One region of the Paenibacillus sp. UMB7766-LJ446 genome, then DNA from elsewhere that is predicted to be linked to it. Evidence: riboswitches for the same ligand, from Rfam matches in the RefSeq annotation. Region 1 holds a riboswitch; each other region holds the start of a gene.
What was found. A riboswitch is a leader RNA that binds a small molecule or an ion and turns the genes downstream of it on or off. The one in region 1 is predicted to bind cyclic di-AMP.
Positions count from the first base shown of each region.

Region 1 (7,459 bases):
TGCATAATCATGCATTCTACTTTATAATGACTCAGGCATCAACAACAGAAAGCATACAAAGTATTATAAGGGGAGAACAGGGTTGAAATTGATTAGTCGTTACACCATGATGCTGATAGCTCTTGTGGTTTTGCTAACTACGGTTACACCGGTTGCGTCGGCAACGGGAACTACAGGCGACTCAGGCAGTAAAAAGCTGGTGCTCGGTACAAGCGCCGATTTTGCACCATATGAATTCCATAAAGTCATTGATGGTAAAGATCAAATTGTCGGCTTTGATATTTCGATTGCCAAAGAAATTGCTGCCGATCTTGGGGCAGAACTTGTAATAGAGGATATGGGTTTTGACGGACTTCTTCCTGCATTGCAGAGTGGTCGTGTGGATATGGTCATCTCGGGAATGACGCCAACGGATGAGCGTAAAAAAAGCATCGACTTCTCCGATACCTATTATAAATCGAAACAAGTTATCATGATTCGCAATGAGGATAAAGACAAATATTCAACCATGGCCGATCTGGAAAATGAAAAAATTGGAGTCCAAAAAGGTTCCATTCAGGAAACGATTGGTCAGGGAATCCCAGGCGCCAAATTGACAGCACTTGATAAAATATCTGATATCGTACTGCAATTACAGACCAATCGTGTGAATGCTGCGATCGTCGAAGATACAGTAGCTGCCGGCTATCTGGATGATGTTATCGGACTATCTGCTGCGATCCCGGATGAAGAGCAGGTCGAAGCGGCGATCGGGATTCGCAAGGGCAATACGGAATTGCTGAATGCAGTCAACGGAACGCTCGAACGTCTGAAAAACGAAAATAAAATTGATCAGATGGTTACAGAAGCAAGCCAGTTGATGGCAGACAAGGTGAATAAAAGCCAAAACATTTTTGAAGTGTTCTGGCAGTACAAAAGCTTCTATGCGACAGGTGTGGGCTATACGCTCTTACTGTCTGCTCTCGGTGTAATATTCGGGGTCATTATCGGTTTGATCATCTGTCTGTTCCGTCTGCATGACGTCGCAATTCTGCGCTGGCTCGGAACAGCTTACGTTGAGGTTATTCGTGGTACACCAATGCTGGTTCAGTTGATGATTATCTACTATGGACTTGCATTGACACTTGGTATTAATTTTACGCCGCTTCAGGCGGGTATTATTACTCTTTCCATTAACAGTGGTGCCTATCTTGCCGAGATTTTCCGTGCAGGTATACAGGGTGTGGATCGCGGCCAGCTGGAAGCAGCACGTTCCCTGGGGATGGGAAGAGGTGCCGCAATGCGCTTCATCATTCTTCCACAAGCGTTCAAAGCGGTGTTGCCGGCGATCGGTAATGAATTCGTGACAATTATCAAGGAATCCTCCATTATCTCGGTTATCGGTATGGTGGACATTATGTACCAGGCAAGTGTGGTCAAAAACATTACGTACCAAGGAATGAACCCATTCCTGATTGCAGCAGCCATTTACTTTGTGCTGACGTTCATTTTGTCCAAGCTGCTGGGTCGACTGGAAAGGAAGTTGAGTGCAAGTGATAGACGTTAGACAATTACACAAATCATATGGAAGCAACGATGTGCTTAAGGGCATCAACGTAACAATAGGCAAAGGTGAGGTTGTCGTGGTCATCGGTCCGTCCGGATCGGGGAAAAGTACCTTCTTACGTTGTCTGAACCTACTGGAGCAGCCTACTTCCGGGGAGATTGATTTTGAGGGTGTATCGATCACGGGTCCCAAACATAACATTAATGCGACTCGTGAAAAAATGGGGATGGTATTCCAGCATTTCAATCTGTTTCCGCACAAAACGGTGCAGCAGAACATTACGATTGCTCCCATTAAAGTGAAAAAACAGTCTGCACAAGAAGCGGAACAAATCTGTGAAGATTTGCTCAAAACGGTTGGCTTGTCCGACAAAAAAGATGCCTATCCAAACCAGTTGTCCGGTGGACAGAAACAACGGATAGCCATTGCAAGAGCCCTTGCGATGCAGCCGCATGTTATGCTGTTTGATGAACCTACCTCTGCACTGGACCCTGAAATGGTCGGTGAAGTGTTGGATGTCATGAAGCGCCTTGCAGTAGGCGGCATGACCATGGTCATCGTGACTCATGAAATGGGCTTTGCCCGTGAAGTAGGTGACCGCATTCTGTTTATGGATGGCGGGGTTATTGTAGAAGAAGGAACGCCGGATGAAGTGTTTGGTCAACCCAAACATGCACGTACACGTGACTTCCTCGCTAAAGTGCTTTAATACAACCAAATCCTTAAGGATGATGGTCAAGGTGGAATTAAAAATTCGTTCTGCGGATGAGAGTTCATCCGATCTATACATCCCTGTCGACACCAGTCGGCAGGGATGTTTTGTTATGTGAGGATAAGAACAGATTTACATAAAAAGTAACGTTTCTGTCATCAATGATTTAAGTCCAAATAGACAATTTATTGAAAAAAGTCGCTTGAATTCAGCATAAAAGTTGAAGTGAATTAGCCAGATGGTAACATTTACTACGACTCTTGGTTACAAAATTGTGATATATTTGTTCCTGCCGAAACTTCCGGAGGTGGGAGTGTGGGGGATGTAACGATGCAGAGTGTGCTTGGGGAAGAATCATTTGCACACGGCTTGGGGTGAATTAGGGCTACATAAATTATTCATGTAATTGAACCTATAGGGTGGTTTCCTCCATCCGAATCCGACAACTAACTTCGCAGGCATAATGAGGGAGGAAGACCATGATTAACAAGAAACGTATAGCCAAAACAGCAACAGCTTTGCTGACAGCAGCAATGCTCATTCAAGCCGTTCCGGCTCATGCTGATTCAGTTCATGTGGCCAAAGAGGGGGATACCTTCTACACCTTATCCAAACAATATGGAGTTGGACTTAACGCACTTATTAAAGCTAACAATGACATTTCAGCTTACAACATTTATGGGGGTTTGAAAATTACGATCCCTGGTAACACAACGAACACAGCTTCTGCTGCAGCAGCAAAAACAGAGGCCAAAACGGTGACTGCCGCAAGTCTTGACGTAAATTCGGATAGCAAGGTAGTACAGGCCTGGGGAAAAACGTTTGATTACAGCAAAACTGTTGACGTAAAAGCAACAGCATACTCCTCGGATGCTTCCGAAAATGGAGGATGGGGTGCAGTAGATTACTTCGGTAATCCGCTCGAACTGGGCACGATCGCAGTAGACCCTAGTATCATTCCACTGGGTACAAAAGTACTGGTGACGGGTCATACACATCCAGGACTACCTAAACAGGCATTTGTTGCTACAGCCCGTGATGTGGGTGGTGCCATCAAAGGCCATAAAATTGATATCTTTATTCCTGGCAGCAAGCAATCCGTGAACACATTTGGTATTCAGGATGTTGAACTTTACATTTTGAAATAAAATCAAAAGAGTAGCTGCACATGAACATGTGAGACTACAACTGAACCTACATTAAACCGTAAAGGGTGTCCTTCAATCACAATATTGTGATTGAAGGACACCCTTTTGCATATCCGATTTTTGTAGCGCCCAAGCTGCTGGCGCTGCTGGACGCGCTGCGCAGCGAATCTTGACCCTACTTGCCCTTGGGCAGCTCCAACAATTCATCCAAAGTTACGAGCTCATACCCGCGGTTTCGCAGCTCCTCGATGACTTCAGGCAACGCCTCAATAGTACCATTTAATATCGATCCGACCCCGCCTCCTGCATGCTGCAGAACAATGGAACCAGGTTTGACGGCAGACAGGATGTTTTGTTTGACTTCCTCTTTGGAGAGACCCTTCCAGTCCAGGGAATCGACGTTCCAGTTCACAATGCTGTAATGTTGTTTGGCCGCCCATTGCAGCTGCTGCTCGTTAATGTCGCCATAGGGTGGACGAATCATTTTGGGTGTGTAACCTACCAGATTGCGAATAATATCCCCGGTATGTAAGATTTGTTTGCGAAATGCATTCATGGATAGCTTACTGAACTGGGGGTGATTGTAGCTGTGATTGCCAACAATATGCCCTTCCTTCACCATGCGTTTCACCAAATCCGGATGTTTCTCAGCGCGATGTCCCACGATGAAAAAGGTAGCCCGTACCTTGTATTTTTTTAAAATATCCAGCACTTGAGGGGTGAACCGCGGATCAGGTACATCATCAAAAGTCAGTGCGACCTTTTTTGTTGAAGGGCCGTTGGTTTTGAACGTATCCGCATATTTCTGTCTGAGCTGTCCCAGTGTCAGCTGTTCCTCTTCGGAAGAATCAGACTTCGAAGCGGGTTCGGTTTGAGGGCTTGTAGATGCCCATATCTGAGCAGGGGCGTAACTTCCTCCCAGAAGAATGACCATGATGGATATCATTATGAGGCGTATGCGCATGTTAGTGCCTCCTTTTCCCAAATTGCGTTCTCTTTGGTATGCCCGGGGGGATCCGTATTTATGCATGATGTGAGATGTTTCATTGTTGATTCATTAAATTGTAGCCATAATTCCACCATATATATTGCATATAGAAAAGGACAGGTGGAGCAGGATGAATACATACGATTTAAATTCCGTTCGTTTACAGGTGATTGAGGCAGGGGAAGACAAAGTGTTTATGGTAACTGGAGGAAGATCACATATTGGGGCGGTAGCAACATTTTATCCGGACCGGGAACGGGTGAACGGTGCTACGGTGCATATCCCTGGGCATAAAGAACAAGAGCTGTGCGAGAGACTTGCACGTAGGGCTTCCTTGTATTTAAAGGTAACCGTAACTGTGATTATGGGCATTCACTTTGATGCCATTACGCGAATGCAGATTGATGAGATTGTGCAGACTGCAGAGAAGCTGCTGGATGAAGAGCTGTTGAGCCAAACCGGTCCACTGATCCAATAGCTCCAGGTAGGCTAAGTAGCTAAAATCGTTTTTTATGATTTTTTTTGTTAAAATTGAAACGAGTAGAACATTGCCACGTATGTATGATTATATACAAGGATGAACTATCGACTAGGAGGAATACCATAATGTCCATTTTCAAACGATTGCGCGATTTAACGATGTCTAACATTAATTCCATTATTGACAAGGCAGAAGATCCAATCAAGATGACGGATCAATATATCCGGGATATGCAAGAAGATCTAGAAGATGCGGAGAAAGCTGTTGCCGCACAGATTGCCATTGAGAAGAAATTCAAGCAACTGTTCGAAGAACAGGAAGCTCTCGTGAAGAAACGTGAAGAGCAAGCACATACAGCTGCGCGTGCACAGAATATGGATCTGGCCCGTCGGGCACTGGAAGAGAAAAAAGTCGCTGAAGAGAAGATGGCTGAATACAAAACAAGCTATGATCAAAATAAAGCGTCTGCCGATAACCTTCGTGGCAAGCTGGACGAAATGCGCAAACAATTAACGCAAATGAAAAATAAACGCGAAACATTGGTTGCGCGCTACAATGCAGCAAAAGCTCAAACCGAAATCAACAAGGCATTGAACGGATTTGGTTCAGATACTGCTAGTGCCGGCATGAAGCGTATGGAAGAAAAAATGATGCAGATGGAAGCTCAGGCTGAAGCCAGCAATGAAATGTCGTCCAAAGAAAAATCGCTGGATGATGAGTTTGAGAAGCTGGGCAAGGATCAGGCTGTTGAGGATGAACTGGCTGCGTTGATGAAGCAATATGAAAATAAGAACTAAACCTTGTATGTAAGCAGGGCACCAGCGGAGGAGAGACCAGCGTTTCTCCTTCGCTTTTAATTGCGGTTCATGTTGATATGTGGGGGCTATGTAAATGGATTTGAACATTTTGGCAATGCTGGTCTGGACGTTATCGGGTTCGGTTTTGCTGTTTGTCTTGATGTATGTGGATTCGTTGTTCACGAAGTATAAGGATTTTGCCGAAGTGAAGGCGGGCAATATGGCCGTTACGACACGTATGGTAATGAAGCTGTTTGCTCAGGGTTATGTACTTGCGACCTCCATTTCAACAGCGGGTCACCTTGGAGAAGCGTTGTTGGTATCCGTAGTTTCATTTATTATTTTGCTTATTCTGGAGAGTGTGGTTCATTATATGATTCGGAGATGGGCGAACCTGGATCTGGATACGGGAATACAGCAGGGCAAGACAGGTTATGGCTTGTTCTCGGGTGCACTTCATATCGTGGGCGCATTAATTATTGCAGCTTGTTTATAAGATAAAGAACAGGAGTAATGGGCATGAGTGTGTGGAAACGGATTAAAGGAATACTAGCCAAACCTGAACCGCCCCAGGCAGAGAAAACAATGCTTCAGCTGGCACCTGGTGATATCTGTGAGGTTTCGCTGGTTACTTATGAAGTTGTTGGGCGGGTACATCATCGAGCACGGAATGCGGCAGTCCTAACGTTGCAGGATGGTACGGCAATCCGACATTTGCATATAGAAGAAAGGGAAATGACCCGATATGCCCTCTATACACCAATTGATGGTCGTCTTGATGCACCGGATGAGGTTCCTACGTTACTGGATCTGGATGGACGTGCGTATCATCTGGAGGAAGAATACGGAGGAATGGTAACCACTACTGGCAGGACACCCTATGGTCAGGCTGGAGAACAATTAGTATGGCAATATCAGTCTGATGATAACATGCTTTTGCGTGTGGAGTGGCAAGACAGAAGATTTACGCTGTATGAGGGTGAGTCCATTCTTCCTGCGGATATCAAAGTGATTCGTTCGAGCTAGGAGAGGTTCCAATGAAAAAGCGCTTGGCACATGGATTAAAATTAATGCTTGTCCTCAGCCTTGTGATGTCGCTGCTGTCCGCGTGCGGAGCACCTTCCGTTCAGGACACATACCCGCTTGAGTCGGTCAGCGGCAGTGGTAACACGACATCCTATGTGTACCGAGCTGCCGATCGTACCGTTCCAGAGGTCGCTCAGGAATTATCTGAACAGCGGAAGCCGGATCAGATCTCGGCGGAAAATACAGAGCGGATGTTCCTGGTATATCAGGACCAGTATTATCATTTGCAGCAAGACCCGAATAAAGCGGAAGACACCTTGGTTGAGGTGGATTCCAAGGAATATGTTCGGCAGAATTATGATTCGTCCTTTTTGCAAGGGTACTTAACCGCAACATTAATCGGTAGCTTGTTTGATTCTTTTGGGGGCAGCGGGTCTGGTAAGTATCGGGGATACACGAATAAAGACACGTACAAACCGAGTGCAGGTTCCTATCGAACACCGACGAGCAGCGATAAAAAGGTTGCCCCGCCAATTACAGTTGACCGTAAAGGGTCGATTACCCGGCGAGGCAGCGACAAGGATTCGAGCGTAGGCTCCGGTGGCGGATTATTCAGCCGAAATAAGGAGCAAAGCAAAGGCACAATTGATCGCAATAAAAGCAGTGGTGGCCTTGGCGGATTATTTGATTCACCGAAGAGCTCTTATAAAAAGCCCAAAACGAGGGTTGGGGGCGGCCGAATTATGAGGCGTAGGTAGTAC
Region 1 covers NZ_JASOYM010000002.1:41,935-49,393, forward strand. The annotation lists gene QP794_RS05175 (ABC transporter substrate-binding protein/permease) at 83-1,546, shown strand; gene QP794_RS05180 (amino acid ABC transporter ATP-binding protein) at 1,533-2,255, shown strand; cyclic di-AMP (ydaO/yuaA leader) riboswitch at 2,539-2,735, shown strand; gene QP794_RS05185 (3D domain-containing protein) at 2,738-3,406, shown strand; gene QP794_RS05190 (polysaccharide deacetylase family protein) at 3,582-4,370, opposite strand; gene lpdD (prenylated flavin chaperone LpdD) at 4,525-4,872, shown strand; gene QP794_RS05200 (PspA/IM30 family protein) at 5,001-5,672, shown strand; gene QP794_RS05205 (DUF350 domain-containing protein) at 5,767-6,168, shown strand; gene QP794_RS05210 (DUF4178 domain-containing protein) at 6,192-6,698, shown strand; gene QP794_RS05215 (DUF4247 domain-containing protein) at 6,710-7,456, shown strand.

Region 2 (7,459 bases), on a different contig from region 1:
CATTTAGTATGCTCCTATAAGATATTTGGCATGGAAAACGGGGTTGGAGAATCTCCCAAAAGCCTTATGGTTAGTGGATCTAGCGCCATTTGTACTATTGGAATTTGAGGCTTGTCCGTGGTAAGATGATAGTCATGAAACGGGCGAACCGCAGGGCGGTGGACCTATGCGTTTGGGTTGCTGTGGTAGCGCCAAAGGTTTTGATGGCACCGCGGACAGCTGTCTGTGATGAGCCATCATATGGGGAGGAAGATAACGTATGGTTTTTTCGCAAGAGGAAGTCGAAGCTCATCTGGGAAGGCTGGAAGGCTGGGAACTGGAAGAGGGACGATGGATTGTCCGCAAGTTCGTATTTTCCAACTACATGAAAGGGATTGCATTTGTGGATGAGGTCGCAGCGATTTCAGAAGCATTCAATCATCACCCTTTTATTACGATTGACTATACAACGGTCACGCTACGTCTCACATCTTGGGATGAAGGTGGCATCACATCTGTAGATATTAAAGAAGCAGAGCAATATAACGAGGCGTTTGAGAAAAAGAGGTCGGAATAAACTGGCGCGGTTATCATCGCACTACCGGAAGTGAGTGAAGCATACATGTCAGACGATGATCAGAACAAACCACTTATTACTGTCGTAGGCAGCCTTAATATGGATCTGGTGGTGAAGACGGACATCATTCCCGAGGAAGGGGAAACGGTAAGCGGGAAGGAACTGCACTATCTGGCCGGAGGTAAAGGTGCCAACCAAGCGGTGGCAGCAGCACGACTTGGCGGACAGACAACGATGGTAGGTGCGGTAGGATCGGATGGTTTTGGTGAACGCTTGCTGCACAGTCTAACGGAAAGCGGGGCGGATGCCTCACAGGTCCGCATTCTGAATGATACGGTTACTGGTACGGCCTCCATCTGGCTCTCCAAAGGAGATAACCGGATTATTGTCATTCCTGGAGCGAATGGGCAGGTTGTGCCTGCGATGCTGGAAGAGGCGGATACGGTAAAAAGCCTGACTGCAGCCGCAGCGGTGCTGCTGCAGCTGGAGATCCCGCTGCCTGCGGTCACCCGCGCCGCCCAACTGGCGGCTGAAGGCAGCGCATTGGTGGTGCTCAACCCGGCTCCCGCGGTGCCGGGTCTGCCCCAGGAGCTCCTGCGGTGCGTCGACGTCGTCACGCCGAACCGCAGCGAGCTCGCCGTGCTTACCGGCCGGGATGATCTCCGGCCGGAAGACGTAGATGCGGCGGTCGCAGAGCTCGCCGCATCCCTCGGGGCCGCTGTCGTTACGACGCTCGGCCCCGAGGGGGCTGTATACGCGGCGGCGCCTGGCGGCCGCGTACAGGCAGGGCGTGCCGGCGCATGCCGTGCGCCCGGCTACGCCGTAAGCGCCGTCGACACGACCGGCGCTGGCGATTGCTTCAACGGCGCGCTGGCGGTAGCCCTCGCGCGCGGAGAGACGCTGGACGCGGCGGTAAGCTTCGCCATGGGCGCAGCCGCGTTGTCCGTGACGAAGCTCGGCGCCCAGTCCGGGATGCCGTCTGCACGTGAAGTGCAGGCTTTCCTTGCCGAGCAGAAGGCAAAAACGCAGTAAACCATTCTTCTTTAGGATGAATTATAGGCGGCAGAATGAGCTCATGCAACCGGAGTAGCCATAGCGCCGCATATTTTCACCGGAGCTTTCTCTACACGCTAAGCATGTAAATATGACCAAGAGGCTCTTACTTTCCCGGCAAGGGAGAGTGAGAGCCTCTTATCTGTAGAACATTGATTAAACCCGGTAACCCTGTGATACGGTTGGCTACGTTATGCGTTCAGCATCAACGTGGTTTAGAGCATGCGTTAAAGAGCAGGAGGTGATTGAAGCCACCACGCTATACATGCTTGCAACCTGTCTTAACTGTTCGCCTTAAACGATGGGGTTACTTCTTCTCCGCCAGCCACATCGCAATATTCGCGATTTCTTCTTCCTTCAGCTTGTCTTTGAACGAAGGCATACCGCCGCTTTTGCCTTTGACAATGGTCGTATAAATCTTCTCCACATCGTCCTGGCTGCCAATCTTCTGCAGACTAGGGCCCATGCCCCCTTGAAGCTGATCACCGTGACAGGTAATACAGTTGGCTTTGACCAGTGTCTCGGCCTGTCCTGCATCCATGGTAACTTGCGGCATCGTCGGTTTCGCTTCTTCTGCAACTTCCTCTTTCCCTGGAAGCGTAAACATTAGTACAATAGCTAAAGCGCACGCTGCAAAAAATACCCCGCTCATGATCCATTTGTGCATCCCTTATGTCCCCTCCAGAATGAAAGATCATCTAACCTGAAACTATCCATATCATTATAACGGAACCTGTAGTTACATCATAGCATTTTGTGGTAATTTTTTGAACTAATCACATAACCGGGGACTTTTTCGATGATTTGAAGCCCTATTTAATCGCGTGGACCTTCATAGACCATGCAGTAAAAAGGTTTCAAACCGCTCGGTGTCTGTCGTTCGTATGTATCCTGCGTAACAAATCCTGCCTTGAGATAGACACGAATGGCCCGTTCATTCCAGGTCAGGACTTCCAGATCAATTTCGTTTGCCGGGTTCCGGCGAAGGGCTTCCTTCACAATGGCCGAGACAAAAGCTGTTCCCTGACCATGACCACAGCGTTCGGGGTGCATACCAAGCCCAATGCGAGTGACACCTTCAAGTGGGAAGTATTGAGCGAAACCCCAAATTTGATGATCCTCTCCCAACACCACTGCATATTGTTCCTTCCGAAGCTGGGGATCTCCGAATTCCACTTCGAGTGCTTTCATCTGCTCCCAGGGCAGCCAGCTATAAATATTATAAGGCGGATCATACTGCCAATCACAGATGAGCTCCGCATGTTCTTCTTGCATGGGCACAACGTGAAACGTCACAGGGGCTTCATCCATACAACTGCACGCTCCTCTCATTGTGAACAAGCTATAATGATTTTAATTTAACCAATAGCATAGATATGTCATTCCATATCTATGCTTGTTTTCACTCTACAAAAGAGGCGTTCATTTGGCAAGTCCTCGTTATTGAAAAAAAGTGAAACAAAAGTTCTGGTAATTTCGTTTATATTATAGTGGGATGGGTAAAAACATTATAAGAGCACGGACGAAGCAATGCAAAATAGCCCTGAAAAAAGTAAAGTTAGGTTAGATAGCTTATCCCAAAATACTTTTGATGAAACGAAGCACAAAAAAACCGCCGGATACATTCCTGCGGAGAATGTACCAGACGGTTCTATTATGCTTCGTTACAGTAGTGTTATTGTTACAGCATGACGTTGCTCCGCTTGTCCCTAGTCGATGGCCAATGTCTCATATGCGTCCGTGCTCATAATGCGTTTAGCGCCAACATAGCGGTTAGCCCAATAGCTTTCACTTAATGCGCTGATTGTAACTCCTTTGGAAGAAGAGGAGTGTGCAAACTTTCCATCTCCTACAAAGATCCCTACGTGCGAGACCCCTTTGCCCGTTGTATTGAAGAATACCAGATCACCTGGTCTCATTTCCATACGGGATACTGAATCGCCCATGTCGAATTGTGAACTTGATTGGCGCGCCAGATCAATGCCCAGCTTGTCGAATACATAACTTGTAAACCCAGAGCAGTCAAAGCCGTTAAGCGTTGTTCCTCCGCTTTTGTATGTAGTTCCCATTGCTGAATCAATGACTTGGTCCATTTTTGAATCTGCGAATGCGCTGCCTGCTCCAAGCGATAATGCGAATGTGAGGCTAAGTACAGCTGCGGTTAATTTCTTCTTAAACAAAAGATATACCCCTTCCAATGCCTGCGAGGTTAGCTTAAGGATTCGGTTGAAGGTCCCCTATGATCCCTCTGTTGCAAGATCAATTCACCCATAACTGGTTCCCCCGCTTCCCAGGTGCTAGGAATTTGGCTATGCTAGTTGTGCACCTGCGAAATCAAGAAATGACGATTAAATTTTAAGTAGTTACAAATATGAAGGTAAAGATTACAAAGTTGTTACTAAAAACTCACTGCGATTATTGTAACAGAGGTATATCACTTTGGCAACGTTTAGCAACAAAATTAGCAAAAAAAACCTCGACCTTTGACGGGGAAAGGTCGAGGTTTGCTTGTTTAACGGCATTTGATGAGCTTAACTTTACATAGAGATGGTAACAATTTTGACCGTTCAATTTATTCCTTGACCGAGTTGGACTGCCATAACCGGAAATGGGCGCATATTTTCCACAGACTCAGCAAGCACCGGGCAAGTGGGTACGTTTGTTGTAGTATAAGGCCGGTTAAGCCTGTTACTAACCATGAAGCTGAGGTAAAGGCACCAAAGACCAGCAGATGAAGACCTCCCAGCAGGGTCGCAATACCGATCAAGGTGATGATTTGGCGCAGAGCAATCCATAGGGCCTGGAACGTACCACGCGCTCCACCTTCCCCGTCAGGAGCCGAGACCCCAAACTGCATGTAGAGAAGGGCATGATGTATTACCCACCCGTATACAATCCAACCAGCAACATAGGGAATACCCGGCAAGAGCAGCTGGAGGGAATGAAAGCCATCCATAAAGATGGAATAGAGCTTCGGTACGAGCCAATAAGCCGGCAGCAGCAGCAATACGGTTCGAATCGTGTGAAGCAACAACATCGGTTTCCACAAATTTTTGATGCCGCGAATGAATGGAACGCGCTCTTCTGAATGATTAAAATGCTGGAGTGAGTAGAGCAGCCCTGCCTGAATGAGTGGGCTAATTAGCATCCGCAGCAGCAGCATAGCCCCTAGAATCCATAAATGGCGATGGACCTCCGGGTTTGTTGACAGACCAAGCTGGCTCTCCATTTTGAATAGAATTGTACTTAGCTCCCCGGCATCAGGTTCAGGATAACGCAGGAGAAGCGGGACTACAGCTGACTGTACCATCCGATAAAGAAAGTATCCCCATATTAATTGATAGAGAAATAAGAGTGCCGCAATGAACATATGCTGACGGACGAGAAACCAGCCTTCACGTATTTTCGCTTTCACTGTATCCACCTCACCATGACAGACTTCCGAATATAGCTTCTATAAGTTTGGTTGCGCTCATGCTCCAGCGGGATTTGGTTGGCTCATCCAGTCCGGATTTCAGAAAATTGTTCATATGATGGTTCTCCAGCACGATCGTGTATAGCGGATCAGTCATCGCCCAGGAAACCGGGGAAGTGTAGGTCAATTTGTAGGTAATGCGCTCCTTGCTACCATCCCATTCTTTCGTCATGGTTTTCCCATCCTCGAACATAATTCGAACAGGCACTTTCGTATATTCACTGCCTTTTTTCTGCACTGTAACCGACGACTCGTACAAGGTTTGACCGTCTTTCAGGACGGGAGTGACCTTGATCTTCTCCACTGCAAAGTCAGCCATGCCGTCTCCGTATACGTATTGTTCAAAATAATCCGACCAGGACGTGCGGGTCACTTGTTCCACGACCTTTTGAAAATCAGAAGAAGTAGGGTGTTTGAAGCGGTATTTCTTCACATAGGTCGAGAGAATGCGCTCCATCGTTTTAGCACCAACCTGCTGCTCGATCCCGAGTAATACAAGCTTGCCTCTTGTGTATACGTTGGCTGCATAATGATTCTGGGAATCAAACTTCCAGGATTCTTGTGTCAGTGGAGCTGGGGAAGTAATGAGACCTGATTGTACGGGCAGATTCGGGATAAGTCCGTATTCCTGTTCCATCAGTTTGTCTTCCGCATAGGAGGTGAATCCTTCGTCCAGCCAAGCCTCTTCAAATTCATTACTGGCGACCATACCGTAAAAATACTGATGTCCAATCTCGTGCACAACCGTCCGTTCCAGATCGTAACCAGGGGCGGAATCATCCGCACCGAAGGCAGTGACCAAAGTAGGGTATTCCATTCCCCCTGCACCATTCCCCGATTTGGGCGGGACAACGATGGACAGTGTAGAATACGGATAAGGGCCAAACCATTTGCTATAATTGGATAGCGCTGCTTTGGCGGCGTAGAAATAACGTTCCTTTAGATCCTCATGCGCAGGGTCGAGATACAGCTTGATTCGAACGCCAGGCACATTAGGAGCAGAGAAGGGCTCTTCCGCATAAACAAAATCAGGTGAGGCTGACCAGGCAAAATCATGTACATCATCCGCATAGAACTGATAGATTTTTTCGCCGTTCTTCACCACAGCTTGCTGGGTTGGGAATCCTGTGGCAGCCACCTTGTATGTTTCCGGTACCCGAATACGTACACTATAGATGCCGAAATCAGCATAAAACTCTGAATTGCCATGATACTGATGCAAATTCCAGCCTTCGGACGTTCGACCACGTGTGCCTACTGGCTCATATACGCTAAGTTTAGGGAACCATTGACCTGCCATAACAAAGTTATCTGCTGTTCCCATGCGGGCAAAAATTTTCGGCAGCTTGACCTCAAATCGGGTGTGAAGCGTGATGCTTTCACCGGCTTTAACAGGTTTGGGCAGCCGTACCTTAATTAGGGTAGTATCTTTCATATTTCCGTCATCCGGCTGCACATATTGCATCCGATGCAAGAGGGAAAGCCCGTCCTCTGTTTTCATTTCTGTAATATGCATGGAACCATAACCGTCCGTGGGCATAACATCGCCGCGAAGCTTTCCCCCGGATTCTTTCATAAAGGTGGTGTCGGCAGAAGAGAAGGCGTTGGGATACATGTGAAAATAAAGCTCACTGACGGTTTTCTTACCTGGATGTGTCCAGGTTATCGTCTGAGTCCCTTGTAAGACATTTCCGTCTACGAGCTTCACATCCATGTGATATTCCACTACGCGGTTGCTGAACACTTCAGCGGTAGGTGTCTGTATACTTTCCGGAGATGTTTGGGTTTTGACGGGTGCCGTAGGCTTGCCCGATTCCGGGGCGAGCGCAGGCAAGTCAGAATGAATGGAGCGTGTGGTACCCAGACCAAGCCATATCCCCCCGGCAATTACACACAGGGCTATAATTGCGGTGAGCCAGCTCTTGGCGCGTCGTGGAATCATCGTTAAATACCTCCCGTTGACAAGCATCTACAGCATGTATATGTTTGCATTGGGGCGATTATTAGTTAAAATATTTGTATCAACCCTTGGAGGCTATAAAATGGACCAAAACGAGCAAAACGGCAAAAAACAGATTGCCTTGAATATCGTTAGTGCAAAGAGCAAACACAAAGGCTTCGGTGCAGGCTCTATTGATCTGAACAACCTGTCTCCAGTTATTATTGATAACGGAGAAGCTAAGATCGATATTGGTGCAATGCATGCGAAGAGTAAGGTAGAGCGCAACATCAAATTCTCCACCAATCGTGAGGACGTACCCAATGGACGCCAGGTATGGCTGGTATGGGTAGCTGTGGACCGTAACGAACAGGGGCAGCTCTATGGTGGAGCAACCGCGTGTGAGATGTGGATTGATACAGAAGCTCGTCGTGGA
Region 2 covers NZ_JASOYM010000024.1:26,614-34,072, reverse strand. The annotation lists gene QP794_RS32330 (hypothetical protein) at 1-7, shown strand, start outside; gene QP794_RS32325 (4a-hydroxytetrahydrobiopterin dehydratase) at 260-556, shown strand; gene rbsK (ribokinase) at 602-1,588, shown strand; gene QP794_RS32315 (c-type cytochrome) at 1,917-2,276, opposite strand; gene QP794_RS32310 (GNAT family N-acetyltransferase) at 2,426-2,920, opposite strand; gene QP794_RS32305 (C40 family peptidase) at 3,319-3,789, opposite strand; cyclic di-AMP (ydaO/yuaA leader) riboswitch at 3,793-3,930, opposite strand; gene QP794_RS32300 (hypothetical protein) at 4,182-5,024, opposite strand; gene QP794_RS32295 (M1 family metallopeptidase) at 5,035-7,026, opposite strand; gene QP794_RS32290 (YwhD family protein) at 7,127-7,459, shown strand, end outside.
Region 2: it holds a riboswitch for cyclic di-AMP, as region 1 does, so the genes downstream of both, QP794_RS32305 (C40 family peptidase) here and QP794_RS05185 (3D domain-containing protein) in region 1, are expected to answer to the same signal.

Region 3 (7,459 bases), on a different contig from region 1:
GAAAACCACCTTGATGAAAACATTGATGGGTCTTCTTAAAACGCGGAAGGGAAGTATTCAGTGGAAAGGTCAGGAACTATCCACCCACGACCCGGCCAGGCGGGCCAGGGCGGGAATTGGATATGTGCCGCAGGGACGGGAAATCTTTCCGCAGCTTACAGTAAAAGAAAATCTGTTGCTGGGTCTGGAGACAAGCAGCTCAGGAGTGAAGACGTTCCCGGAGGATGTGCTGGCCATGTTTCCGGTGCTTGAGACAATGTATGGACGGCAGGGTGGTGATCTAAGTGGCGGGCAGCAGCAGCAGTTGGCCTTTGCCCGCGCGCTGGCTTCAAGGCCTGGTCTGTTGCTTCTGGATGAGCCGACAGAAGGCATTCAGCCTTCCATCGTAGAGGATATCCGGCAGGTTATTTTGCAAATTAAAGCAAAGGGTGAGATCTCCATCTTGCTGGTAGAGCAGAGCATTGATTTTGTACGCGGTGCTGCAGATTATATCTATGTAATGGACAAAGGGGCAATTGCACTGCAAGGAACACCGCGGGAACTGGATATGTCGCAGTTTGAGCACCATCTGTCTGTGTAGCTAAGGTTCGTGGTGTAGGGAGAGTTTAGGCGTGCTTGTCCAGAATGTTGGAGTACTTCGGATATAGTCTTCGGATGCAATCCGGGCAGATATCATGGGTGAATTCGGCATGAGTATGCTTCTCCAGATAACTTTCAACTGAATTCCAGCTGTCCTGTTCATCCTTAATCTGTTTGCAGACAGCACAAATGGGAAGTAGTCCACGCAACGTGCGCACTTCGGACAGAGCTTTCTTCAATTGGCGTTCTGTCTGTTTCTGTTCGGTAACATCCGTGTGTGCAATCAGTGCGAGATCAGACAGCAGGGATGGGTCGGCCTGAATCAATGGGGTGAGTTCGAGACGGAACCACCGTTGTTCGTTGTGGACCGTTTGAACGAAGATGTCATATGTATGACTGTCTTTAAAAGGTGCAGTAATACTTTTCAACTCCTGAACGATCTTCGCATTCTTTGCTTGTTCCTCGCGTAATGTCCACCCCTCTATTAAACGAAGGTAATAAGATGTTTCGGGTGTGGTGCTGGAGTGGCCGGATACGCCCGGTTTGGGAAGCAGTTGCCCGAGTCCCTGTTGCCAAGCCGTATTGCAGCTGCGGATGATCCAGTTATGGTCGACGATGATGAGCTGGTGTTGCATGGACTGGAACGATAATCTCTCCAGATCGGATATTAAGTACCTCATGAAATGAGCTCCTCCTTGGCAGAAAATCTTATCTTAAATCATCTGGAATATCCAAAATGTCGGCGACCTGGTTCCTGAACCGGGTTGCTTTGCGTGTCCCATGGATGAGATTGGACAGACGGTATGGCGGGATGTTGTACTGTTCGCAAAATGTCTTTTGGTCGACCTGGAGTTCGGTTAGTCTTCGTTTGATGGCCCATCCGAAAGGAGTCACAGGTTTCTTTTTGTTCAAAAGGGTTCACCCCTCAGTGGAATGTAGTATTCAGCCGGTTATTCTTGATGTAGAATATATAGATATGCGAGCTGTATAATTTATTATATACGTATTTGCGTCATCTAACAATTAAAAAAGACGGAAATAAGTGTATTTTAATGTGTTAAATGGCGTAATTACGTTAAATAGACAACATGAATGACATAAAAAACACGCCAGCAATGAGGTTGCGGCGTGTTTTTCATGTTTTACTGTATGAGGAGGTGAGTTGTATGGAGGTGAAGGGGATAAAGATCAGGCCCTGTAGGCGTGAAGTCCTGCTCCAAGCATATGGAAGCTGGGGAACAATGTTTTCATGGACATTGAGGCTGGTTGTACCAGTCCATCCGCAGCGGAGGCGCTGACGGTATGCCATTCATGCTCCAGGTCTGCGGCGAGGCGAACCAACAGGTCCTGGGTTGTATCGGGAGTGAGGGGAATCACTTTGGAGGCTTCGGTTATGCAGGCACTCATGGCTGAATGCAGATAACCAAGGACTGCCTCCTCGACAGGGATTTCGAGGTGGTGGTTAATCCAGGCGTGAACAGTGGAAAGGCAGCCAACGGATTCATACTTAGCCAGAGTTTGTTCAAGCTCGCTAAAATCAATCCAGGGGTGGAGTGCACGAGCCAGCTTAATCAGTCGTTTTCCCATTGTAGAGGCATGTTCTCTGAGGTTTGCTGGGGTGCGCTGGACATGAACGAGTTTGTCGATAAGGGCTGTACGCCACGCGTCATTATGATCTGTGGCGGTGTATATGCCTTTAATCGCCATACCTTCCAGACGCACGATACTGGGGTGCAATTGACAGCGCATGAATGATTCTAGATCTTCAGCACTGCGAATGGTTCCTTCAGTGATATGGGTTTCCATACCGAAGGAATGGGTGAACCCTCCGACCTGGATAGAGGAATCAAGCAGTTTGACGTAATCGAGCAGCTTATTCCCACGGTTCACAATCTTTCGCCTCCTACGTTCGGTAAATGTTATGTAAAATAACATTTATACTCCGCTTTAGTTCGTTTTCTGTTCATAAATCCGAATTATATGATATATATATTCACATAAATATCCGCTTTTTGTCAATAGTTTCTTGCTTTTTAAATTTAAAATCTTATTTGTGTTAATTTTTATAACATTTAAAGTTATATTATGAAGGGTGAATGGAGTAATTGTTCCTTATAAAGGAAGTAGAGTGATCAGCCTGCTCGGATATAAAAACGGGATCAATTTTAATCATATGTGCTTTTTAGGAGAAAATGACGAGATTATACGATTTTTGGAAGGGAAAGCGCAGTTAAAATGATAATATTAAAAATGCTTTACATTTAAACTTGAAACGGGTATAATCAACTCTGTTGCCGATTATTTACGACATGCGGTCGTGGTGGAATGGCAGACACGCTATCTTGAGGGGGTAGTGGGTGTATACCCGTGGAGGTTCGAGTCCTCTCGACCGCATCATAAGAACGATTAAGAAGAAGCTTCCCGTATGGGGAGCTTCTTTTTTATGTTTTTTTTACAGTAAAGATGAGTCCAGACAAAAAAGGTCACCCGTTTCCCTGAATGCATGCTCATTCTGTCTGCAGGGGTCGGATGGCCTTCACTTGTTATTTAAGCAATTCTTTGATGTCTGCTTCAATTTTATCAGGTGTTGTTTTGGGAGCATACCGTTTCAAAACACGTCCGTTCTGATCCACAAGGAATTTGGTGAAGTTCCATTTGATGGCTTTGGAGCCGAGTACGCCTGGTGCTTCTTTGGTAAGATGCTGGAATAGAGGATGAGCGCTTGAACCATTCACATCAATCTTCTCAAACATCGGGAAGCTGACACCATAGTTCATCTGGCAGAACTCGGCAATATCATCAGAAGAGCCTTTTTCCTGTGCAAACTGGTTGCTTGGAAAACCAAGAACTTCAAATGGGGAATCTTTGAACTTGTCCTGGAGTTCTTGCAGACCTTTGAATTGAGGTGTGAGGCCGCATTGGCTTGCTGTATTCACGATAAGCAGTACTTTGTCACGATAGTTGGACATCTCAACTTCCTGACCGCGAAGGGTGTTTACTTTGTAGTCGTAGACTGACATGAAAATCGCCTCCATTTCATATTCTTCTATCATCTATTATATTGATTACAATTAAATATTGCAAAATTAATATTGCTTTTTTAACGCCATTTGGACCTCTCGTGTATGAACTGTGAATGTTTTGCTACCTGAATTTCGCTAAAGAGAGAATTAGAGAGCTTTGAAGAGATGGGTAGAGAATGGATGTGTTGTAAGCGCTATTATTGATGTGAAATGGCAAAAATCCGTCGATTCGGTGATCTGCGCAGACTTTACACCGATATGGCACGGGTGTATGATTCATATCGTAATTCCAATTTCAATTAAATTTTACATGAAAAACGAAACAAACGATAATATCGCTCTGATTAAGAAACATAATGGAACGATGTTTTAATCGCTGAGTTTCCATTCATTCATGGGTGGGAAACGGGGGAACCAACAGGATGAACTGTCCAGGACAGTAGGCATCCATGGGGTGAATTTTCCGGTGACAGCCGGAAATAGGGCGACTCTCGCGCCCGAATCCGTCAGCTAACCTCGTAAGCGTTAAAGGGAGAGGCAACAAGCCGTACGCTGGTTCATAGTGTCTTTTTGCTATGGATTATTGAAGAAGCGTCCGGGAGGCCTTGGTCCCCCACGCTTCTTTTTTGTTGTCTTTTCACGCAAAGGGAGGAACGAATGATGGATAAAGAGATGATCTTAGTTACTGCTCCAAATGAAGCAGGACGTAAATTTATCAAATTGCTGATGTACAAAAAAATGCCGTTTGCCGTTCTGACCAACAGTGCAGGGGAAGAGCGCAGGCTCCGGAGAATTGGTGTGGAGCATGTCATTCGCATGAACACGGCTGCAGCTCAGAAATGGTTTTTGCCGCAAGGCAGTGTAGGCAATGTTTTTATTTTTGAAAATAGCCTAAACCTGACCTGCCGCTATTTGCAGATCTGCCGCTCCTGGACATCCAAGTCCCTATGTGTCATTACAGAACAAAGCCACCCTAAAGGGATCTACCGGGGAATGGGAGCAGACCGTATTGTGTATTCCTTGAATGGGGAAGTTGGGTTTCTGCTTAATGGTTAGTGGTTAGTACTATTCATGTGATTGATCCAGTGTCAGCTGCCTGTTATAATTGAAATCATAAATATACGGAATCTTGAGGAGACTCATGCATGATGGTGGGTCTTCTTTTTTATGGTTTGGGAAATGGGGAAATGAATTTCCTGTGGCTAACGAGGAGGAATAGGCGTGCCGGATGTAGGTGGAATACAATGGTTGTTCTTTGATGTGGGGGATACGCTTGTGGACGAGTGGGAGCCGGTGGATGATATTATCGGTCAGTTCGTTCGAGAAGCTTGTGCGCTTGGTTATCAGGTGGAGATGCAGACAGTACGAGAACTATTTGCCGCCTCCTACCGAAATTACGAGCAATGGCCGATGAAACTGGCTATTCGTACCCTGATCAGCGATGAGGGGCACCGGGAACAGATACAGGAGAAGCTGAAGTTCCGCAAAGAGCTTGAGCGCCCCTTCGCGTCAGCCGACGCTGTTCTCCAGACGTTGTCGCAGCACTATAAGATTGGCATCATTGCCAATCAGAGCCCGGGGACGGAAAATCGGCTGGATAGCTACGGTTTGCGCAAGTACGTGGATGTGCTGGCCTGTTCAGCTGAAGAAGGAGTGTCCAAGCCTGATCCTGAATTATATGCTGTAGCTCTGAAACAGGCGGGATGTAAACCGGAGGAAGCGGTCATGATCGGCGACCGGATTGATAATGATATTATTCCGGCTAAGAAGCTGGGTATGCACACGATCCGAATTTTGCAGGGGTATGGCAGGTTCCAGCCGGAGCTAGCAGATGCAGAGCGTCCGGACTGGACGGTTGAATCACTGGATGAACTACTTCCCTTGTTGATAGTAACTCAAAATTGATAAATAAACTAAAAGCGTATTTAAGAGCTAATCTAATCGGTATGGATCAGGTTGGATTAGGTTGCTGCTCGAACATATAAAAGGCTGATCATCTCAAGGTATACATTACTTGAGTTGATCAGCCTTTTTGAGTTAGACAATATAGAGTGTAGTTCCATGTAACCTAGAACAACAGAATGGTCTGGATAATCAGATACACATTCAGGATAACGATTACTCCGGCAATGATCCAGGAGATGATTTTGAGCCACAGCTTGTTAGCAAAATCCCCCATGCTTTTTTTGTCACTCGTAAACATGATCAGTGGAATAACGGCAAAGGGGAGCTGCAGCGACAACACAACCTGGCTCAAAATCAGCAGTTCTTCTGTTCCGTGCTCTCCGGCAATAGCTGTTACGATAACGGCCGGGATGATTGCAATCAGACGTGTTACCAGCCGACGAAGCCACGCCGGAATACGAATGTTCAGGAAGCCTTCCATTACAATCTGACCGGACAGTGTGCCGGTGAGTGTTGAGTTCTGGCCTGAAGCCAGCAGGGCTACACCGAACAGGACGCTGGCGATAGTGGTTCCCAGCAAAGGTGTCAGCAGATGGTAAGCATCCGTAATTTCCGCAACCTGGGTCATGCCTGCACTATGGAACACGGCAGCAGACACAATCAGGATGGCTGCATTGATGAACAGGGCCAGCGTTAAAGCGATGGTTGAATCCATGGTGGTATACAGAATCGCTTCTTTTTTACCCTTAGTTGTCTTTTCAATCTGACGGGTCTGTACGATAGAAGAATGCAGATACAGATTATGGGGCATCACGGTTGCGCCAATAATGCCGATGGCGATGTAGAGCATGGCTGGATTTTGCAAAATCTCGGCACTTGGTACAAAGCCGTGCATGACGCCACCCATATCCGGTTTAGCGAGAAACAGGTCAATCCCGAAGCAGAGGGCGATGGTAGCCATCAGCACAATAACGAGCGATTCCAATGCGCGGAAGCCTTTATTTTGCAGCAAAAGAATGACGAGAACATCGACTGCTGTAATAATGACGCCATATAACATGGGAATGTTGAATAGCAGCTTGAGTGCGATGGCTGAACCAATAACCTCCGCAAGGTCGGTGGCTGCAATCGCAAGCTCACACAATATCCATAACACCATCACGACAGGCATGCTGAATCGTTCGCGGCAGGCTTGCGCCAAATCCCGTCCTGTGACAATCCCGAGCTTACCAGCGAGAGACTGTAACACAACAGCCATCAGGTTTGAAATCAGAATAACGGACAATAACGTATAACCGAATTGTGAACCACCTGCAATATCAGTTGCCCAGTTCCCGGGATCCATATATCCAACGGCAACCAGGTAACCCGGCCCAACAAAAGCAAGGAATTTTTTCCACCAAGCAGCGTTCTGAGGCACCTTCATGGAGCTGTGGGCTTCTCCGAGAGATGGGGCCATACCCGCAGCCAATGGTTCATTGGAAGGAGCGTTGAACGGATTTTTTTTACTCATAATATAATCACCCGACTTTGAAGTATTGATATTCTATATGAAGAGGAACGGTGTCATTCCTTTGATTAAATTTGAACATTGAAATCAAAATGAAATCAAAATCAAAAACGTAATTAAACTACTTTCGATATGTCTAAACGTTTATGTTGATACTTACATTGTACTCCTTCAATTATTTTTGTCTAGTGCAACTTTTGTGTAGAAGGACAAGATTTACCGGAGAAGGAGTTGTGCCTTAGTATATTACCCAACCCTTAATAAATAACCAATGTGCATCTCACGTGCATGAAAATAATAAAGATGTAAAAGCTGAATAAGGAACAAGATGCGTTTCAAAATAAGCCAGAAGTTTAAATTGAATAGTAGGCATTAAAAAATTTGAAGGTGAAGGAGAGATTCTTATATGGAAGCTTTATATACAGCAACAGCGACAGTTAAA
Region 3 covers NZ_JASOYM010000001.1:912,748-920,206, reverse strand. The annotation lists gene urtE (urea ABC transporter ATP-binding subunit UrtE) at 1-580, shown strand, start outside; gene QP794_RS04655 (nitrogen regulation protein NR(II)) at 606-1,259, opposite strand; gene QP794_RS04650 (Rha family transcriptional regulator) at 1,288-1,491, opposite strand; gene QP794_RS04645 (urease accessory protein UreF) at 1,768-2,469, opposite strand; tRNA gene QP794_RS04640 (tRNA-Leu) at 2,891-2,973, shown strand; partial or broken gene QP794_RS33125 (hypothetical protein) at 3,079-3,147, shown strand; gene QP794_RS04635 (glutathione peroxidase) at 3,123-3,599, opposite strand; cyclic di-AMP (ydaO/yuaA leader) riboswitch at 3,967-4,142, shown strand; gene QP794_RS04630 (HAD family hydrolase) at 4,260-4,658, shown strand; gene QP794_RS04625 (HAD family hydrolase) at 4,824-5,507, shown strand; gene QP794_RS04620 (Nramp family divalent metal transporter) at 5,671-6,966, opposite strand; gene QP794_RS04615 (organic hydroperoxide resistance protein) at 7,424-7,459, shown strand, end outside.
Region 3: it holds a riboswitch for cyclic di-AMP, as region 1 does, so the genes downstream of both, QP794_RS04630 (HAD family hydrolase) here and QP794_RS05185 (3D domain-containing protein) in region 1, are expected to answer to the same signal.

Region 4 (7,459 bases), on a different contig from region 1:
AACTGGTTTATCGGAAGTGGAAGTGATACAAACTGTAATGAACATAATTGATTACTACAAAGTACACGCAAAATGTAAAGAAAAATTCAGTAAGTTTTTGAAGAGAATCTCTGTTGAAGAATTAAAGGGTGTCGTTTCGAATTCATAGAAAGGGCAAAATCAAAATAGACACTGACTGGGGAAGATACGTTTTAATATCTAAACTTTAACGCATTGTTCTTAAAGTGAAAAAATAATCTCGTCCTTTCCGAGAAGAAAATTTATGAAGTCGCCATTTTGGCGACTGTTTTGTTTTCTTAATAACGATAAAAAAGGTGATGCATTTGACATGGAATAAAATTCATTTGAAACTGAGCTTTACCATTTTTAGTTTGTTTATTGGAATTTTAATATTGCTAAATATTGTACTTAACCTCATATTTACGAATTTTTTATCATCTAAAGTGCACGATGAAGCCAATGAGTTAGCAGCACATTTGTCCTCTATGCTTGAGAAGCAAGGTAACAGTGTAGAACAAATGGCCGATTTTACAGGGGTTCAGATGTATATTTTGAACTCAAAAGGTACCTTCATTGAATCAAAGGCTTCAGGCATCCCTACTCTCCCTGAATATATCTGGGAGAATGATAAATTGTTAGAGGGAAAGAAGGTGGAAAGGGAATTCACTTTTAATAACGAACTGTACCTGCTTCATGGTATACCCGTGACCACTAATCCAACTGTCAAAGGGATTTATGTGATTAGTTCTCTAGAAAATATGAAAGAATCGATACAAACGATCAGAAATTTACTGTTTATCACTGGATTTGGATCACTATTGTTGGCAATGGGATGCATCTTTTTTCTATCTAAAAGATTATCTAATCCATTGTTGAAAATTGAAAAGGCAACTCGTCTGATTGCCAAAGGAGAACTAAATTTAAAAATTCCTGTGGAAACTAAAGATGAGATTGGTTCATTGTCACAAGCCATAAACGACCTTTCTAGAGAGTTAAAACAATATCGAGATAATCGTTCCGAGTTCTTTGCAAACGTCTCCCATGAATTGAGAACACCCATTACTTACTTGGAAGGGTATGCGGATATACTGGCTAAAGATCTTGTGGAAAATGAAGAAGAAAAGAAAAAATATCTACAAATTATATCAGAGGAAGCACAACGTTTAAATGTTATCATAAATGATCTCTTCGAACTGTCTAAAATGGAGGAAGGTAAAATTGACTTGAAGCTAATGTCAGTCGAACCCACTTCGATCATCCAGAGGTCTATAGATAAGGTTCAATTAAAAGCCCAAGAGAAAGGTCTTACTATTCAAAGTAAGTTGAGTTCCGTACCCCATATTTTTGTGGACCCCAATCGGTTGGAACAGATCATTTTAAACCTATTGGATAATGCAATTCGTTACACAGCTGAGGGGAATATCCAAGTTTCACTAACTTCCGAAGGAGGTGGAGTAGCGATTAGCATTAACGATTCCGGACCAGGGATTTCAGCTGAAGAACTTCCATTTATATTTGAACGATTTTATAGAGTTGAAAAATCCAGGTCTCGGGAATATGGAGGAACAGGACTTGGGCTGTCTATTGTTCAAAGTCTTGTGTTACAACAAGGAGGAACAATACATGTAAAGAGTAAGATTGGAGAGGGCACATCATTTAAAGTATTATTCCCGCTCATCGCATCTTCATTGAAACCACATAGCTCTAAATTATAATATGAATCAAATGAGCTAATAATATTGAAAGCCACGGTAGGGAGAAAAATTTCATGATATTTTGATATAAGCCATGTGGCTACAGATTTTTATTGGGTGGTGTTGACTGTATGAATAATAAATTGAAAGCGTTAGTTATTGATGACGAATGGAATATGAGAAATCTCTTGCGTATATATTTAACTAAACAAGGTTTTGATATTACCGAAGCTCATAATGGAACAGAAGGACTGGCCTATCTTCAGAAAAATTCGTATCATGTCATTTTATTAGACGTTATGATGCCTGATATGGATGGTTGGCATCTTTGTAAAAAAATCAGAGCATTTAGTGAAACACCTATATTGATGCTTACAGCCCGAGGGGATGTGAAGGATAAGGTACATGGATTAGGTGTGGGGGCTGATGATTATATGGTGAAACCTGTAAATTCAGATGAACTCATCGCTCGCCTGTTTGCACTTATTCGACGTTCTTCACAGTCTTCGAGCCTAAAAGAAGTCGGTAGAAAAATCGTGTATTCAGACATGATTATTTATCCAGATCGAAGACAAGTTTTGGTATTAGACACAAATCTGGATTTAACCCAAAAGGAACTTGATATCTTGCTTATGTTGGCTGAGCATCCACAAAGAGTTTTCTCTAGAGATGAAATCATTGAACGTCTGTGGGGAAGTGACTTTTTTGGGGATAACCGAGTCGTGGACACCCACGTCAAAAATATCCGCGAGAAGTTACAGTTGGCTGGATTAGAACAGAATCCCATTCAAACAGTTTGGGGCATAGGGTATAAGTGGTTGTATAGTGTAGAAGAGCCTTGAGCTTATAAGTAGAAGCTGGTAAAAAAAAATTTGTACTAAAAAGCGATCGTTCCCTGAATTTAACTGGGGACGGTCTTTTCATTTTTTGTAGAGTAAGATATATGAGAATTCTACATAAAATCCACACATTTTAACAATATAATACTCTATAGGTTACAAACATTTAACTATTTTTGCCGAATTTCGTATTGAAAACGGGGGAACCATTTGTTGGGTGAATTATTCTTGCAAGAAAAGAATATAGGGAGCCTTTAACCGAATCCTTAAGCTAACTCCGTAGGCATCTAAGGGAGGAACAAAAGTTTGAAAAAGGTCATTTTGTCGGTGCTTGGAGCAGCAGTTTTATTTACCTCCACAGCAACGGGAGCATTTGCTAGTCAGGCAAAACTAACTGAAGAAATAAAAGAAGTGGTTGGAACGCCCTACCTTTATGGTGGGACCACAACATCAGGTTTTGATTGTTCCGGTTTTATCCTTTATGTTTTTAATGCATTTAAACTAGATTTGCCGCGCACCTCTAGTATGCAAGCAACAAAGGGAGCGTTTGTAGAAAAAGAAGAACTACGCCCAGGAGATCTCGTTTTCTTCAATACAAATGGTCGCAGCATTTCCCATGCGGGAATTTATGTAGGTAACAATCAATTTGCACATTCATCAAGCAGTAAAGGTGTTCGAATTAGTAGCTTATCTGAAAGTTATTATAAATCCAGATATGTTACAGCTCGCCGAGTGGTTAGCGAGCAGAACTATCTTAAAATGATTGACGACAGTCATTAAAAATATGGACAAGCCCGTGAGGAGACGGGTTTGTCCATTTTGTTTAACAACTTGCCTCGAACATATAGAATCACTCCATTGAACAAATCCAGTAAATATATAGATAACTTAAAAGAACGTGATTTATGATATAGACAGTATTCTTACACAGATTCCACATACATGAAGGCTAAACTAATCTTATATCGATTAGAGGAGATTAGCCCAATGTGTGGATTTGTAAGTTTATATAACAAATATCGTATGCCAGTAGATGCAAACATTCTGCAACAGATGACAGACTCCATAGCTCATCGTGGCCCAGATGATGAAGGGATGTATATCCATGATCATATCGGTCTGGGTTTCAGGAGACTAAGTATACTAGATATCGAGCACGGGGCACAACCCATGACCAATAAGACCAGAGATATTTGGCTGGTATTCAATGGGGAGATTTATAATTATAAAGAGTTGAAGGATTGGTTGAGTCAAAAAGGGTATACATTTTATACAGATTCGGATACCGAAGTATTACTGAGGCTTTATGAGGACGTTGGAATTAAATGTGTCAACTATTTAAGGGGCATGTTTGGTTTCACCATATGGGATAGAAGAAGTGATCTTTTATATGCGGCACGGGACCATTTCGGGATAAAGCCTGTATATTACAGTGAAACCGCCTCCGGATACATGATTGGCTCTGAAATTAAAACGTTACTGGCTTCAGGTAGGATTGATCGGGAAGTCGATGAAAATGCTCTTTATCAGTATCTCACATTTCAATATGTACCTGAACCCTCAACCCTGTTCAAAGGAATCCATAAACTGAAAGCTGGCCACTATTTGCTTGTACAGAATAATGGAATGACCATCAAACCGTATTACGAAGTGAAGTTTGAGCCCCATGAAAACAGGTCCTATTCCGATTTAGTAGAGGAGACGCGATCAGTAATAACTGAATCTGTTCGTATTCACAAGAACTCAGATGTCCCTAGGGGAGCATTCTTATCGGGTGGTATTGATTCAAGCAGTTTAGTTGGTTTACTTCATCGATTGGAACCAACCCAAACATTCAGCGTTGGATTTGATATGCCGGGGTATAGTGAATTGGATGATGCCAGAAAGACAGCAGCCTATTTAGGGACTGAGCACCATGAAATTCGGATTAATGCCCGCGACTATATAGATATACTGCCTTCTTTAATATGGCATATGGATGAGCCAGTAGCAGACCCCTCAGCCGTGGGTCTCTACTTTGTATCGAAGTTGGCTAGTCAGCATGTTAAGATGGCATTCTCAGGTGAGGGTGCAGATGAATTTTTTGGTGGCTACAACATTTATCAGGAACCCTATGCTCTCCGCATGTTTCAGGGTCTCCCAGGGCCATGGAGATGTCTTGCAGGACATCTGGGACGATTAATGCCTACCGGCATGAAAGGAAAAGGATTCTTGGAAAGAGGGAGTCTCATTCTGCAAGAACGATACTTTGGAAATGCGAAGATTTTTATGGATCATGAAAAAAGTAAGGTATTAGCACCATGGTTATTGGAGCAGGGAGTATGTAAACCGACCCTTCAGGTGACTAAGCCTCTTTATGAGCAAGCGAAGTTATATGATGAAGTCACACAGATGCAGTATATTGATATTCATACGTGGCTACGTGGGAACATCCTAATGAAAGCAGACAAAATGTCGATGGCAAATTCCTTGGAACTTCGCGTTCCCTTTGTAGACACTAAAGTATTTGAATTAGCTGCTACCATCCCTACAAAGTATAAAGTTACGCCCACAGCAACTAAACTATTGCTCCGTGATGCTATGAAAGATGTGGTTCCGCCTGATGTACAGCAGCGAAAAAAATTAGGTTTTCCTGTCCCAACCAGAGTATGGTTAAAAAATGAATGGTATGCATGGGCTAGGAATCTGATTATGACAGCAGACGTAGATCAATGGATCAATAAAACGTATGTCTTGCAGCTACTTCAGATCCATAAAGAAGGAAAATTGGATGCAAGCCGTAAATTGTGGACCATCCTTGTATTTATCTTATGGCATCAAATATATATTGAAGATCGTGCGTATTCCTTTTCCGTTCCATCTTCAAAAAGAATGATATTGTAATAGTAAAATCAATAACGCCCCCAATATAGCTCTGATGTATCGTCCCCTCGGAATAGAGATCATGTTATAATGAGCTCATTATACCGGGGGGGATTTTGGTATGTCAGCTAATAGAAGCATGGATATGCATAAAAGCGGTGGTTCATCATCGTCAGTACCGCTTGTTTTACGATCAAGGTGTTCCCAAACAAATGCGGCAATCAATCCTCGGATACATTCCGGGAAAAGATCGCCGCATCATGAATTCTTCGGTTTTTAATATCTTATTAACAAGTATTTTTAGCAGATCTTAATAGAGTGAAAATCAATGCTTCTCATTCATAATCCTTATTCAGCAACATTCTCTACACTTGGATCAGGTGTATAGTTACTTTCATAATCTGTATACATGACTTCCGTTACCATTCCAGCGGAAGCATGATGCAAATCATGGCAATGGAACATCCAATTTCCTGGGTTATCGGCTTCAAAAGCAACAACATAGGTTTCCCCTGGTTTAACATTTAGTGTATCTTTTATGATCGTTGACCCCTGATAGGGCTGACCATTTTTACTTAGTACTTGAAAAAACTGACCATGGAGATGCATAGGATGGTCATCCGTTTTGGATTGATTCACAAAAGTAACTTTCACCTTGTCACCCTTCTTGACTTTTATGACATCTGTATCCGGAAATACCTTTCCGTTAATGGTGTAAACCATTTCTCCGTCTTTCATTTCCGTATTTAAATTCATTGTCACGTTCTGATTAAATATCTGATTCAACGAAAATAAAGGATCTGCCATGTTACCGTACTTTTCGATGTCAAACACAGGAAGCGTGGTAGAGGCATTGGAATTGTCATTTTGAACTTTTGAACCTTCATATTGGATAACGGCTTTCATATTTTGTATCGGCGACTCAATTCCATGTTCTTCAAGGAGCCAGGAGCCTGGATTGTCCGCTGTAAATTCAATATCATAACGTTCCCCAGGAGCAATAGAAAGTAATTGATCTTCAATCATGTCGGGTTCATTCAGGGGCTGTCCATCCGAAGCAATAACTTTAAAATTGTGGCCATGTAAGTGCATTTGATGACTGATGTATCCTGCATTAATTAAGCGAATTCTAACTTTATCGCCTTCTTTAACCGTGAGCTTCTCAATGGCAGTGCCTGATTTCCCGTTTATCGTGTATAGGTCATACATGCTCATATCATGTCCGCCCATACTCGTAGTGTCCTCGCCCATGTTCATATCCGATCCGGACATATTCATTTCATTATGATTCATGCCTCTCATACCCATGCTGTCGGAATCACCCGTATTTATGTCACCGGAACTCATCCATTCATCTAACATGAGAGTATAGTCCCGGTCATAGTCATTTTTTAGTTCCTCAACAACAAGGGAACCGTACAAGCCTTTATCCACCTGGGTTACACTGTCTTGATGAGAATGATACCAATAGGTACCTGGTACATTGGCTTTGAACATATACGTAAATGTTTTACCTGGTTCAACGGCATCTTGTGTAACACCAGGAATGCCATCCATATTATTTGGAACTGGATAGCCGTGCCAATGAATGGAGACAGGCTGATTCAATTCATTTTTTAGAATAATTTTTACGTTGTCTCCAACTTTTACACGGATTTGGGGTCCGGGTACAGAATTGTTGAATGTCCAAACAGGTAAAATCTTGCCTTTGGAAACTTCAAGATTGCTCTCTTTCGCGGTGATCGTGAATTCTTTGCCGTTTACCACTGGAGTAGCAGATGTGAATTTCACTGTTTTAGGATTAGAATTAGCTGTTGTAGGATTATTCATGTTGGAATGATCCATACTTTCCATTGCATTATTTTTAATCGCATTAGCACATCCCGTAGCGAGAATAGCAAAGGAACTAATTACGATAATCCTCTTTAAGAGCATCAATTTCATATTTCTTTCCTCCATTGTTTTGTATTTGATTGGTAATAACAACAATAGTATAGAAAAAATATGTAGAAATAGTGTAGTTGATTTTCATTTTGTATAGTATAGGGGGGCTATAGTATAATA
Region 4 covers NZ_JASOYM010000011.1:154,023-161,481, reverse strand. The annotation lists gene QP794_RS24110 (NAD(P)/FAD-dependent oxidoreductase) at 1-148, shown strand, start outside; gene QP794_RS24105 (sensor histidine kinase) at 324-1,715, shown strand; gene QP794_RS24100 (response regulator transcription factor) at 1,826-2,536, shown strand; cyclic di-AMP (ydaO/yuaA leader) riboswitch at 2,701-2,834, shown strand; gene QP794_RS24095 (C40 family peptidase) at 2,840-3,313, shown strand; gene asnB (asparagine synthase (glutamine-hydrolyzing)) at 3,521-5,416, shown strand; gene QP794_RS24085 (multicopper oxidase family protein) at 5,744-7,339, opposite strand.
Region 4: it holds a riboswitch for cyclic di-AMP, as region 1 does, so the genes downstream of both, QP794_RS24095 (C40 family peptidase) here and QP794_RS05185 (3D domain-containing protein) in region 1, are expected to answer to the same signal.